Posidoniimonas polymericola: one gene and its partners. The main gene of each other region encodes a partner of the protein of the gene in region 2 in a complex. Links are inferred from orthologs where the notes say so. Each region holds a gene or a part of one and is shown on either strand. Other genes may lie near its edges.

What was found. Proteins that work in one complex are often made in the same cells at the same time.
Region 1: the proteins of tsaD (region 2) and tsaB are in contact, whole or in part, in a solved structure (PDB 4WQ4), measured with the Escherichia coli proteins. The link is inferred for Posidoniimonas polymericola from one-to-one orthologs.
Region 3: the proteins of tsaD (region 2) and tsaE are in contact, whole or in part, in a crystal structure (PDB 6N9A), measured with the Thermotoga maritima proteins. The link is inferred for Posidoniimonas polymericola from one-to-one orthologs. Residues at the interface, in WP_004082750.1 of Thermotoga maritima: Cys10, Asp11, Arg49, His50, Leu82, Gly84, Gly135, Gly136, Glu154, Thr155, Leu156, Asp157, Asp158, Ser159, Glu162, Asp165, Lys166, Arg169, Leu170, Tyr175, Lys213, Thr214, Leu217, Tyr218, Gln221, Arg222, Asn324; in WP_004082108.1 of Thermotoga maritima: Leu37, Gly38, Lys46, Lys57, Val59, Lys60, Ser61, Thr63, Phe64, Thr65, Leu66, Met67, Val69, Pro71, Tyr82, Arg83, Leu84, Asp86, Asp88, Phe89, Asp93, Ile128, Asp130, Glu131, Arg134.

Annotation. Positions count from the first base shown.
Region 1 is NZ_SJPO01000005.1:332,805-335,708, forward strand. What follows is about bases 3-2,836. They hold tsaB (tRNA (adenosine(37)-N6)-threonylcarbamoyltransferase complex dimerization subunit type 1 TsaB), read right to left. Parts: upstream 1,854-2,836; coding sequence 1,152-1,853; downstream 3-1,151. Other genes in these bases: hemL (glutamate-1-semialdehyde 2,1-aminomutase), read left to right, coding at 3-1,128; Pla123a_RS12330 (metallophosphoesterase family protein), read left to right, coding at 2,136-2,836. Also shown: more of hemL, read left to right, coding at 1-2; more of Pla123a_RS12330, read left to right, coding at 2,837-2,904. UniProt on the Escherichia coli protein: Required for the formation of a threonylcarbamoyl group on adenosine at position 37 (t(6)A37) in tRNAs that read codons beginning with adenine.
Region 2 is NZ_SJPO01000008.1:236,438-239,507, forward strand. The notes cover bases 32-3,031. They hold tsaD (tRNA (adenosine(37)-N6)-threonylcarbamoyltransferase complex transferase subunit TsaD), read left to right. Parts: upstream 32-1,006; coding sequence 1,007-2,056; downstream 2,057-3,031. Other genes in these bases: Pla123a_RS16975 (S41 family peptidase), read left to right, coding at 32-1,007; Pla123a_RS16985 (hypothetical protein), read right to left, coding at 2,158-2,685. In the rest of the region: more of Pla123a_RS16975, read left to right, coding at 1-31.
Region 3 is NZ_SJPO01000007.1:33,728-36,546, reverse strand. Bases 69-2,817 are described here. They hold tsaE (tRNA (adenosine(37)-N6)-threonylcarbamoyltransferase complex ATPase subunit type 1 TsaE), read left to right. Parts: upstream 69-1,079; coding sequence 1,080-1,556; downstream 1,557-2,817. Other genes in these bases: Pla123a_RS14780 (AAA domain-containing protein), read left to right, coding at 2,593-2,817; Pla123a_RS14785 (DUF2293 domain-containing protein), read right to left, coding at 1,796-2,464; thiL (thiamine-phosphate kinase), read left to right, coding at 121-1,050. Outside these bases: Pla123a_RS14800 (trypsin-like peptidase domain-containing protein), read left to right, coding at 1-56; more of Pla123a_RS14780, read left to right, coding at 2,818-2,819. UniProt on the Escherichia coli protein: Required for the formation of a threonylcarbamoyl group on adenosine at position 37 (t(6)A37) in tRNAs that read codons beginning with adenine.

The DNA.
Region 1 (2,904 bases), on a different replicon or contig from region 2:
GACTACGTCGGCTCGTGGGGCCCGATGATCCTCGGCCACGCGTACCCGCCGGTCGTCGACGCGGTGCGGTCCGCGGCCGTCGGCGGCACGAGCTTCGGCGCGCCGACCGTCGGCGAGAACGAGCTCGCCTCGCTGATCATCGAGTGTGTCCCCAGTGTCGAGCGGGTGCGGCTGGTCAACTCAGGCACCGAGGCCACCATGAGCGCCCTGCGCCTCGCCCGCGGCTTCACGGGCCGCCCACTGGTGGTCAAGTTCGCCGGCAACTACCACGGCCACGTCGACAGCCTGCTGGTCGCCGCGGGCAGCGCCGCGGCGACGCTCGGCGCCCCCAACTCGCCCGGCGTGACGCCGCGCGCGGCGGCCGACACGCTGGTCCTCCCCTACAACGACCCCGCGGCGCTCGTTGCCGTCTTCGCCGAGCACGGCCCGCAGATCGCCGCGGTGATCTTCGAGCCGGTCTGCGGCAACATGGGGGTAGTGGTTCCGACCAAAGAGTTCCGCGACGCCCTCGCCACGCAGACCAAGCAGCACGGCGCCCTCTTGATCTGCGACGAGGTCATGACCGGCTTCCGGCTGTCGCTCGGCGGAGCGCAGCAGCTGCTCGGCATCACGCCCGACCTCACCACGCTCGGCAAGATCGTCGGCGGCGGCCTGCCGGTCGGCGCCTACGGCGGCCGGTCCGACGTCATGGCCCACGTGCTGCCCGAGGGCAAGGTGTTCCAGGCCGGCACGCTGAGCGGCAACCCCCTGGCGACCGCCGCCGGCGCGACCACCCTCCGCACGCTCCGCGACGAGCCCCCCTACGCGCGGCTCGACGCGCTCGGCGAGCAGCTCCAGACCGGGCTCGACCAGGCCGCGACCGCAGTCGGCCTGCCGCACCACGTGGCGCGGGTCGGCAGCATGGTCACGCTGTTCTTTGTCGACGAGGAAGTCACGTCCTGGGACGTGGCCGCCAGGTGCGACACCGCCTTGTTCGCCAAGTACTTCTGGGCGATGCTCCGCCGCGGCGTCTACCTGCCGTGCAGCCAGTACGAGGCGCTCTTCATCTCAGCCGCCCACACCGAGTCCGACATCCAGCGGACCATCGACGCCGCCCGCGAGTCGCTGGCCGAAGTCGCGGGCGGCTGAGCCAAACGGCAAGGCGATGGAAATCAGCCGGCCGCTTGGCTCTGACGTTTCTCTTCTGCCGCCCGTTTTTCCTCTGCCGCACTGGGCCGGAAGTACTTGGGCGTGACATCGACCGGGTCGGTAGTCTGGCCCGCCTCAACCGCTTTGGCCGCCAGCCGGCCGATCGTTTCGGCGGTTGGGGCCCAAGACTCCTCGGCCGCCGGCGAAACCCCTTCAGGAAGCCGCGCGACGAGCTTCGCCAGCGCCGGCCCGGCAACCCACTCGCCGGGCTTTAGGCCGGCCAGCCAGTCGGCCTGCGGGACGATCTCGACCGGGCCAAGCTCGCCTGTCGCGTCGACCCTGGCGGCGAACAGCTCGCTCCGCTGCGCGTCCATCACCACCCAACCAGCCTGCCCCGGCTCCGCCGCCTGCGCGGCAATGGCCCGCAGCGTGTTGACCTCTACTACCCGACAACCGGCCGCGTAGGCCAGGAGCTTGGCGGTCGTGACCCCGATCCTCAGCCCGGTGAACGAGCCGGGCCCCGAGGAGACCGCCACGGCGTCGAGGTCGATGGCCCGCCAGCCGGTTTTCTGCAGCAACTCGGCCAGGCAGGGGGCCAGGGTCTGGGCCGAGCGGCTGCCCGCCGGCAGGCGCAACCCCACGGCCATATCACCGCTATCGGTGCCCCGGGCGAGTGCAAACAACGACCCAATCCGTTCAGACGTCTCGATGGCGATCAATTTCACGCGATTGGACTCTCTTGGCGCCCCGGCGGCCGCCTTGACCGAAGTAACTAGTGAATCTAGGCTTAAGGGCTCTTGTATCGTTTCAGCACGGCAAGCCGGCGACCTCGGCGAGGACGCCCCGGCAAGCCAACCGGTCGGTATTCTGCGTGACCTCCCTGCAGTCGCACCCCCACCAGCACTTTCCTGGTTGGGGCGGCGTCCCGCGGGGCGGCGGGCCCTGGTCGACCGGACGAACGAGTCCAATTTGATCGAGAACCGCCCGTTGCGAAAGGCGCCGAGGCTTTGAGACGCGCAATCATCAGCGACATCCACGGGAACCTCGAAGCGCTCACCACCGTGCTCGAGCACATCGGGCAGCAGAAAGTCGACGAGATCTTCTGCCTGGGCGACATCATTGGATACGGGCCGAACCCGTGCCAGTGCCTGGACCTGGTGATGAAGCAGACCAAGGTCTGCCTGCTCGGCAACCACGATCAGGCGGCGTTGTTCGACCCCGAGGGCTTCAACAGCGGCGCCGAGCGGGCCATCTTCTGGACCCGCGACCAGCTGGAGAACGGCGCCGGCACGCGGGCCGACATCGACGCCCGCTGGGACTTCCTGGGCGGCCTGCCCCGCACGCACCGTGACGGCCGCTGGCTGTTTGTGCACGGCTCGGCCCGCAACCCGGTGAACGAGTACGTCTTCCCCGAGGACATCTACAACCAGAAGAAGATGGAAAAGCTGTTCAGCCTGATCGACAAGGCGAGCTTCCAGGGGCACACCCACGTGCCCGGCGTCTTCACCGAGAGCCGCACCTTCCTCACCCCGGAAGAGACCGAGTTCAAGTACACGGTCGGCGAGCAGAAGTTCATGGTCAACGTCGGCTCGGTGGGGCAGCCGCGTGACGGCGACCCCCGCTCGTGCTACGTGATCCTCGAGTACGACTCGGCCGACGTCGCCGGCCCGGCGACTGTCACCTTCAACCGCGTCGACTACGACCGCGGCGCCACGGCCGACAAGATCTACAACATCCCCGACCTGGACAACTTCCTCGGGGACCGCATCAAGCAAG
Region 2 (3,070 bases):
TCGACCCGTACTCGACCTACCTCCCGTCGGAAACGTTCCAGCAGCTGCAGAGGCTTGCTGAAGAAAGCCGGCCGACCGCCGGCGTCGAGTTTGCGATTGAGGACGGCCGGCTCGCGGTGCTGGGCGTCCGCGCCGGTTCGGCCGCTGAGGACGCCGGCCTGCAGCCGGGCGAGCGGGTCGTGGCGATCAACGGTCGGTCGACCGAACGCATGACGCTTGCTCAGGCCGACGAACTCGCCGCGGCCGGGGAGGTCCGGCTGACCCTCGCGGGCGACCCACCGGGCGACTCCCGCACTGTGCTCCTCGAATCGAGACGGCTCACCGCGCCTACCGTGTCGGGCGTGCGGATGGTCGATCCCGGCATTGCCTATGCACGGATCGGCTCGTTCAACGCCAACACGGCCGGCGAGCTCCGCGACGCTCTCCGGAAGATGCGGTCCGAGGGCGCTGCGTCCCTGGTGCTCGACCTGCGTTTCAACCCCGGTGGCCTGCTCGAAGCCGCGGTGGACGTCGCGGATCTGTTCCTTGAGCAGGGCGAGATCGTCTCGGTTGTGGGTCGTAATGGCGAGCCCCGAGTGCTGTCCGCCGGCGACGGCCAGGCGGCTGAAGGCGTGGCGGTGGTCGTGTTGGTCAACCGCTACAGCGCCAGCGCAAGCGAGGTCGTCGCCGCGGCCCTGCAGGACCACGGCCGGGCGACGTTGGTCGGGGAGCGGACCTTCGGCAAGGGGAGCGTGCAGAGCGTGATCGCGCTCGACGAGGGACGCAGCGGGATGAAGCTCACGACCGCCGCCTACCGCCGCCCCAGCGGGGCCAACATCCACCGCTTCGCCGACGCGACCGAGAGCGACGTCTGGGGGGTGTCGCCCATTGAGCAGAACACTGTAGCCCTGACAGCCGACCAGGCGCGGCGGCTGCACGCCGCGTGGGGCCGGGGCGAACGCCCCAACGCCGACCCCCAGCTGGCGCGGGCGATCGAACAACTACGCGTGAGCAGCCAGGCCGAATGATGAAGCTGCTGTGCATTGAGTCGACCTGCGACGAGACCGCCGCGGCCGTTGTGACCGGCGAGCTCGAGGTGCTCTCGTCGGTGGTCGCGTCGCAGGAAAAGCTGCACGAGCGGTTCGGTGGCGTGGTGCCGGAGATCGCGTCCCGCGCGCACGTCGAACGCATCCTGCCGGTCATCGATCAGACGCTCGCGCGCGCCGGGCTGGGGCTCGCCGATCTCGACGCCGTGGCGGTCGCCAACACGCCGGGTCTGTCGGGGTCGCTGCTGGTCGGCGTGGTCGCCGCCAAGACGCTGTGCGCGGCTACCGGGCTGCCGCTGATCGCGATCAACCACCTGCAGGCGCACGTCTACGCCTGCCGGATGGCGGCCGGCGAGAACGTGTTCCCCTGTGTCGGCATGATCGTCAGCGGCGGGCACTCGAACCTTTACCGCTGCGACGCCCCGACCGACTTCACGCTCCTCGGCGCCACGATCGACGACGCCGCCGGCGAGGCCTTCGACAAGGTAGCCAGCCTGCTGGGCCTCCCGTACCCGGGCGGCCCCTCCATCCAGAAGGCGGCCGAGCAGGGCGACCCAAAACGCTACAACTTCCCCCGCCCGCTGCTGAGGGACGACCGCCTAGCGTTCAGCTTCAGCGGGCTGAAGACTGCCGTGCGGTACCAGCTGATCGGACCCGGCAAGGCCCAAAGAACCGGGCCACAGAACGCCGAGCCCGCGAACGGCGAGACCCCGATGCTCTCCAAGCAGGAGGTCGCCGATGTGGCGGCCTCGTTCCAGGCGGCGGTCATCGACTGCCTGGCCGGCAAGGCCGAGCAGGCGATGCGGACGACGGGCTTCGACACGCTGTGCGTCGGCGGCGGGGTCGCCGCTAACAAGCCGTTCCGCGAGCGGCTCGAGGCCGACGCCACGCGGGGCGGCTGGAGGCTGCACGTGCCGCCGTTGTCGCTCTGCACCGACAACGCGGTGATGGGCGCGATCGCGGTCGAGCGCTACCGCGCGGGCAAGTTCGCCCCGCTTGATCTCGACATTGCGCCGGGCCTGGAACGCTAGCCGAGAGGGTCGGCTCGTGGGCCGCGCGGGAACGAAAAAAAGGCGGCCCCCACGAATGAGGGCCGCCTTTGTGTGTTTCAACTACCGGAAGCTGCGGCGGGCTAGAAGCCTTTCTGGCAGCTCGGGCAGTAAGAGTTGTCGCGGTAGACCGGCTGCTCGTACTGCATCACGGGCTGGGCCTCGTAGATCACGTTCGACGACTCGGTCGACGGACGCATCACGATGTGACGCTGCGGCTGCTCGCCCGCCTGGTACTTAGCGAGCGAAGACTTCCAGGAGTCCGCGCTGATCTTGCCCTGGTGGGTGTGCAGCACGACCGCGCCCGACTTGTCGACAAACGCAACGTGCGGGAAGCTCTTGGCGCCAAACGCCTTGGCGACCTTCTGCCCGTACTCGGTGCTCGCGTCAACGCGGCACAGGTCGTACTTGCTGAGGGTCTTGTCGTCCTTGTCGGACAGCAGCTTCGCGTCGACTTCTTCACCGGGCTTGTCGAGGATTACCAGCAGGGGGCGGTCGTCCGCGCGGACCTGCTCGAGGGCCTTGCCGTAGTCGGACTCCCACTGCGGGGCTTCAACGGCCGACGGCGCAACCGCCGCTGCAATCGCCAAGGTAAACAAGCTCGTAAGCATCTTCCAAACTCCTTTTGATTGTCGGCGACCAGTGGCGACGCTGGGCAGCAACACGCGCCCTGCCGGCAAGCGGAGAGCGAGCGCCCTGGTAGACTCGACGGGGATGGCCGGGGCACGCGTTGGTGAGCGTCTGGTCAGGGGACCGCGACGACTCTGCGTGGGCCGAACGGCCGAACAGGTGGGATGGTTGCCGGAGGGACCGTCAGTCCGACGGCCTCAATAGGTGCGGATCAAAAGTTGGACTGCGTGTGGATCGGAATCTAACGGACAGGCAGCGCAGTGCAAGGGGGCGGGGGCGGTCGACAAAGCCGATTTCGCGGATTGGGTCAAGATCGACCAGCCGAGCAAATTGCCGTCCGGTGAGTCCCCAATCGATTAAACCGTG
Region 3 (2,819 bases), on a different replicon or contig from region 2:
ACGGCGAGACGCTGTTTGGTCACATCGCCTGCGGCGAGTCGGCCCGCCGCCGCTAGCCGGCGGCCGCTGCCGGGCGACGGGTCGCTTGCACAGCGGAGCCGGGCCGGCGAAACTCGCGGGATGGAACGAGAACTGGTCGACTGGCTCCGCGCGACGCTCCCCCGACACCCGCTGCTGCGGGTCGGCCTGGGGGACGACGCCGCCGTGATTGCCCGCGAGCGGTCTGCTGCCGAGGGTGGCGACCTGGTGGTCACAACCGACTCGCTGGGCGACGGCTCGCACTTCCTGCTGACCGAAGTCGAACCCCGCTGGGTCGGCCACAAGTGCCTGGCCGCCAACCTCAGCGACCTGGCCGCGATGGCGGCCCGCCCGACCGCGGTCGTGGTGTCGCTGATGCTGCCCCGCAGCCACGCCGACCCCGTGGCGTTGGCCCGCGGGCTCTACGCGGGCATGCTGCCGCTGGCCGAAAGGTTCGACACGGCCATCGCTGGGGGGGACACCAACTGCTGGGATGGGCCGCTGACAGTCTCGGTGACCGCGCTAGGCCGCACCACCGAGCGCGGCCCGCTCCTCCGGAGCGGCGCCCAGCCGGGCGACGCGATCCTGGTCAGCGGAGAGCTGGGCGGCAGCATCACCGGGCATCACCTCGACTTTATCCCCCGCGTCGCCGAGGCGCTGTTGCTGCACGAGCGGTACGACCTGCACGCCGGCATGGACATCACCGACGGCCTGTCGCTCGACCTCAGCCGGCTGTGCATTGCGAGTGGCTGCGGCGCCGTGCTCGACGAGCAGGCGATTCCGATCTCTGCCGCCGCCGAACAGCTCGCCGCGGCCTCCGGCGGCGACGCGCTTAGCCACGCGTTTTCGGACGGCGAGGACTTCGAGCTGCTTCTCACCGCTCCGCAAGAGGTCGCCGAGGCGATGGTCGCCGACAGACCGGTCGAGTGCGGACTGACCATTGTCGGCCAGATGGCGGAGGGCCAGGGGCTGACCCTTCGCACCGCCGATGGTAAACAAGAAGCCCTAGAGCCCACCGGCTACTGGCACTAGACACCCATCAACACCTTCAACTTGCAATCGTGACCCCGCTCGAAATCTCTATCACCACGATCGACGAAACCGACCGCCTCGGCGAGGCGCTGGCCGCCGTGCTGCCGCCCGGCACGACCGTCTCGCTGATCGGCACGCTCGGCGCAGGCAAGACGCGGCTGGTGCAGGCCGCGGCGGCCGCGCTCGGCAACAACCGCGACACGATCACCAGCCCGACCTTCGTGCTGCTCAACGAGTACACCGCCGGCCAGCGGCCGGTCTACCACTTCGACGCCTACCGCCTGAAGGACGACGACGAGTTCCTCAACCTCGGGCCCGACGAGTACTTCGAGGGCGACGGGCTGACCTTCGTGGAGTGGGGCGATCTGGTCGAGGCCTGCCTGCCGGCAGACGCGGTTACGGTCGCCATCGAGACGCTCGACGGCGAGGCGCGGCACGTGACCATCACCGGCCTGCCAGATGATACGCGGGCGGCGCTCGAATCGGCGCTGAGGGCAAGCGCCTAGCTCTGCATCGTTTGGGTAGCTTGAATTGGGGACTGGCGCTCGACCGCACCGCCGACCGACGCCGTGGTTAGAACTGGGCCGCGGTCGCGTGCCAGTCCCCATCTCAAGCGGGGGACGCTATTGGTCCGTCAAAAAGGCTTCCGGCACGTCGCATCGAAACCGTTCCCGTGCGCCGCACCAGAACGCGGCGGCAAGCCAGCCCCCCCTTTCGACTCGCCGGCTGCCTCCCCAGACCTGGTTCAGTTCCGCAGGGCTGCCCGCAGCACACAGTCATCGCTCGCGGGCTGCCCCTGGCGGTACTGGTGCAGCAGCTCTTTCGACTTTGCGGCCAGCATCCGCCGCACCTCGCGACGCTTGCCCTTCACGCGGGGGATCTTCAGCGAGTCGTACGCCGTAGTTTGGTGCCGCATCCAGGCAATGACGGCCGCCTCGGCCCGCTGCTCGACCGGGATCCGGTTCGTCCGGGCGACCGTGCCGCTGCCGACCGGCGTGGCGTGCCGGGCGACCGCCTCGGCCAGCCGGTCGCCCAGGTCGGCGTGCTTGGGGTGGAACGCCAGGTACTGCCGGACCGCGGTGGTGAACTCGCCGACGTAGTCGGACTGCGCCTGCTCGCGCCGCTTGGCGTCCGCCTCGCGGCGTTTGGCGTAGGCGTCGGTCGAGCGCTCGCCCTCCAGTTCGGCCTGGATCCGCTCGATCGTCGCGGCGGGCGCCCACACGCCACGGGAGAACATCCGGCGGCCCCGTTTCTCCTGCACCAGCCAGAACTCGCCCGCGGCCTTCACCCGGCGTGTCAGGGCCGCATCGCCCGGCGGCAAGAGACTCCAGCCTGCGGGCACATCCAGTACGGCTCCTGCTGCGTCGCAAACGGTGCGGTCACTCGGGCCGGGACGGTAGACATTGTCGCTCAAGGTGCTGATCTCTGTCGATTCCTCTGGCCGGGGCGGTCGCGCCGCCTGACACACCGCAGCACCAATTTGTACACTATACGGCTCTGCCTGGGACCTCCACGACCACTACCTCCGCGACCGAGCACCGCATGGCCTGGGCGACCCCCGATGCCTACTTCGACCAGCTAGAGCGTTGGCTTGAACTCGAAGGCGCCGCCGAGCGCCAGCGGCTCACCCAGCGGATGCAGCAGGGCCGGTCAGGCGATCCGGAGCGGTCGGGCGAGACGATCGTCAACCTGCGGATCGCCGACCACCGCTCCGGCCTGGGCGGGCGTTACCTGATCGACTTCACCAAACCGGCCGGCGAGCGGCTGCC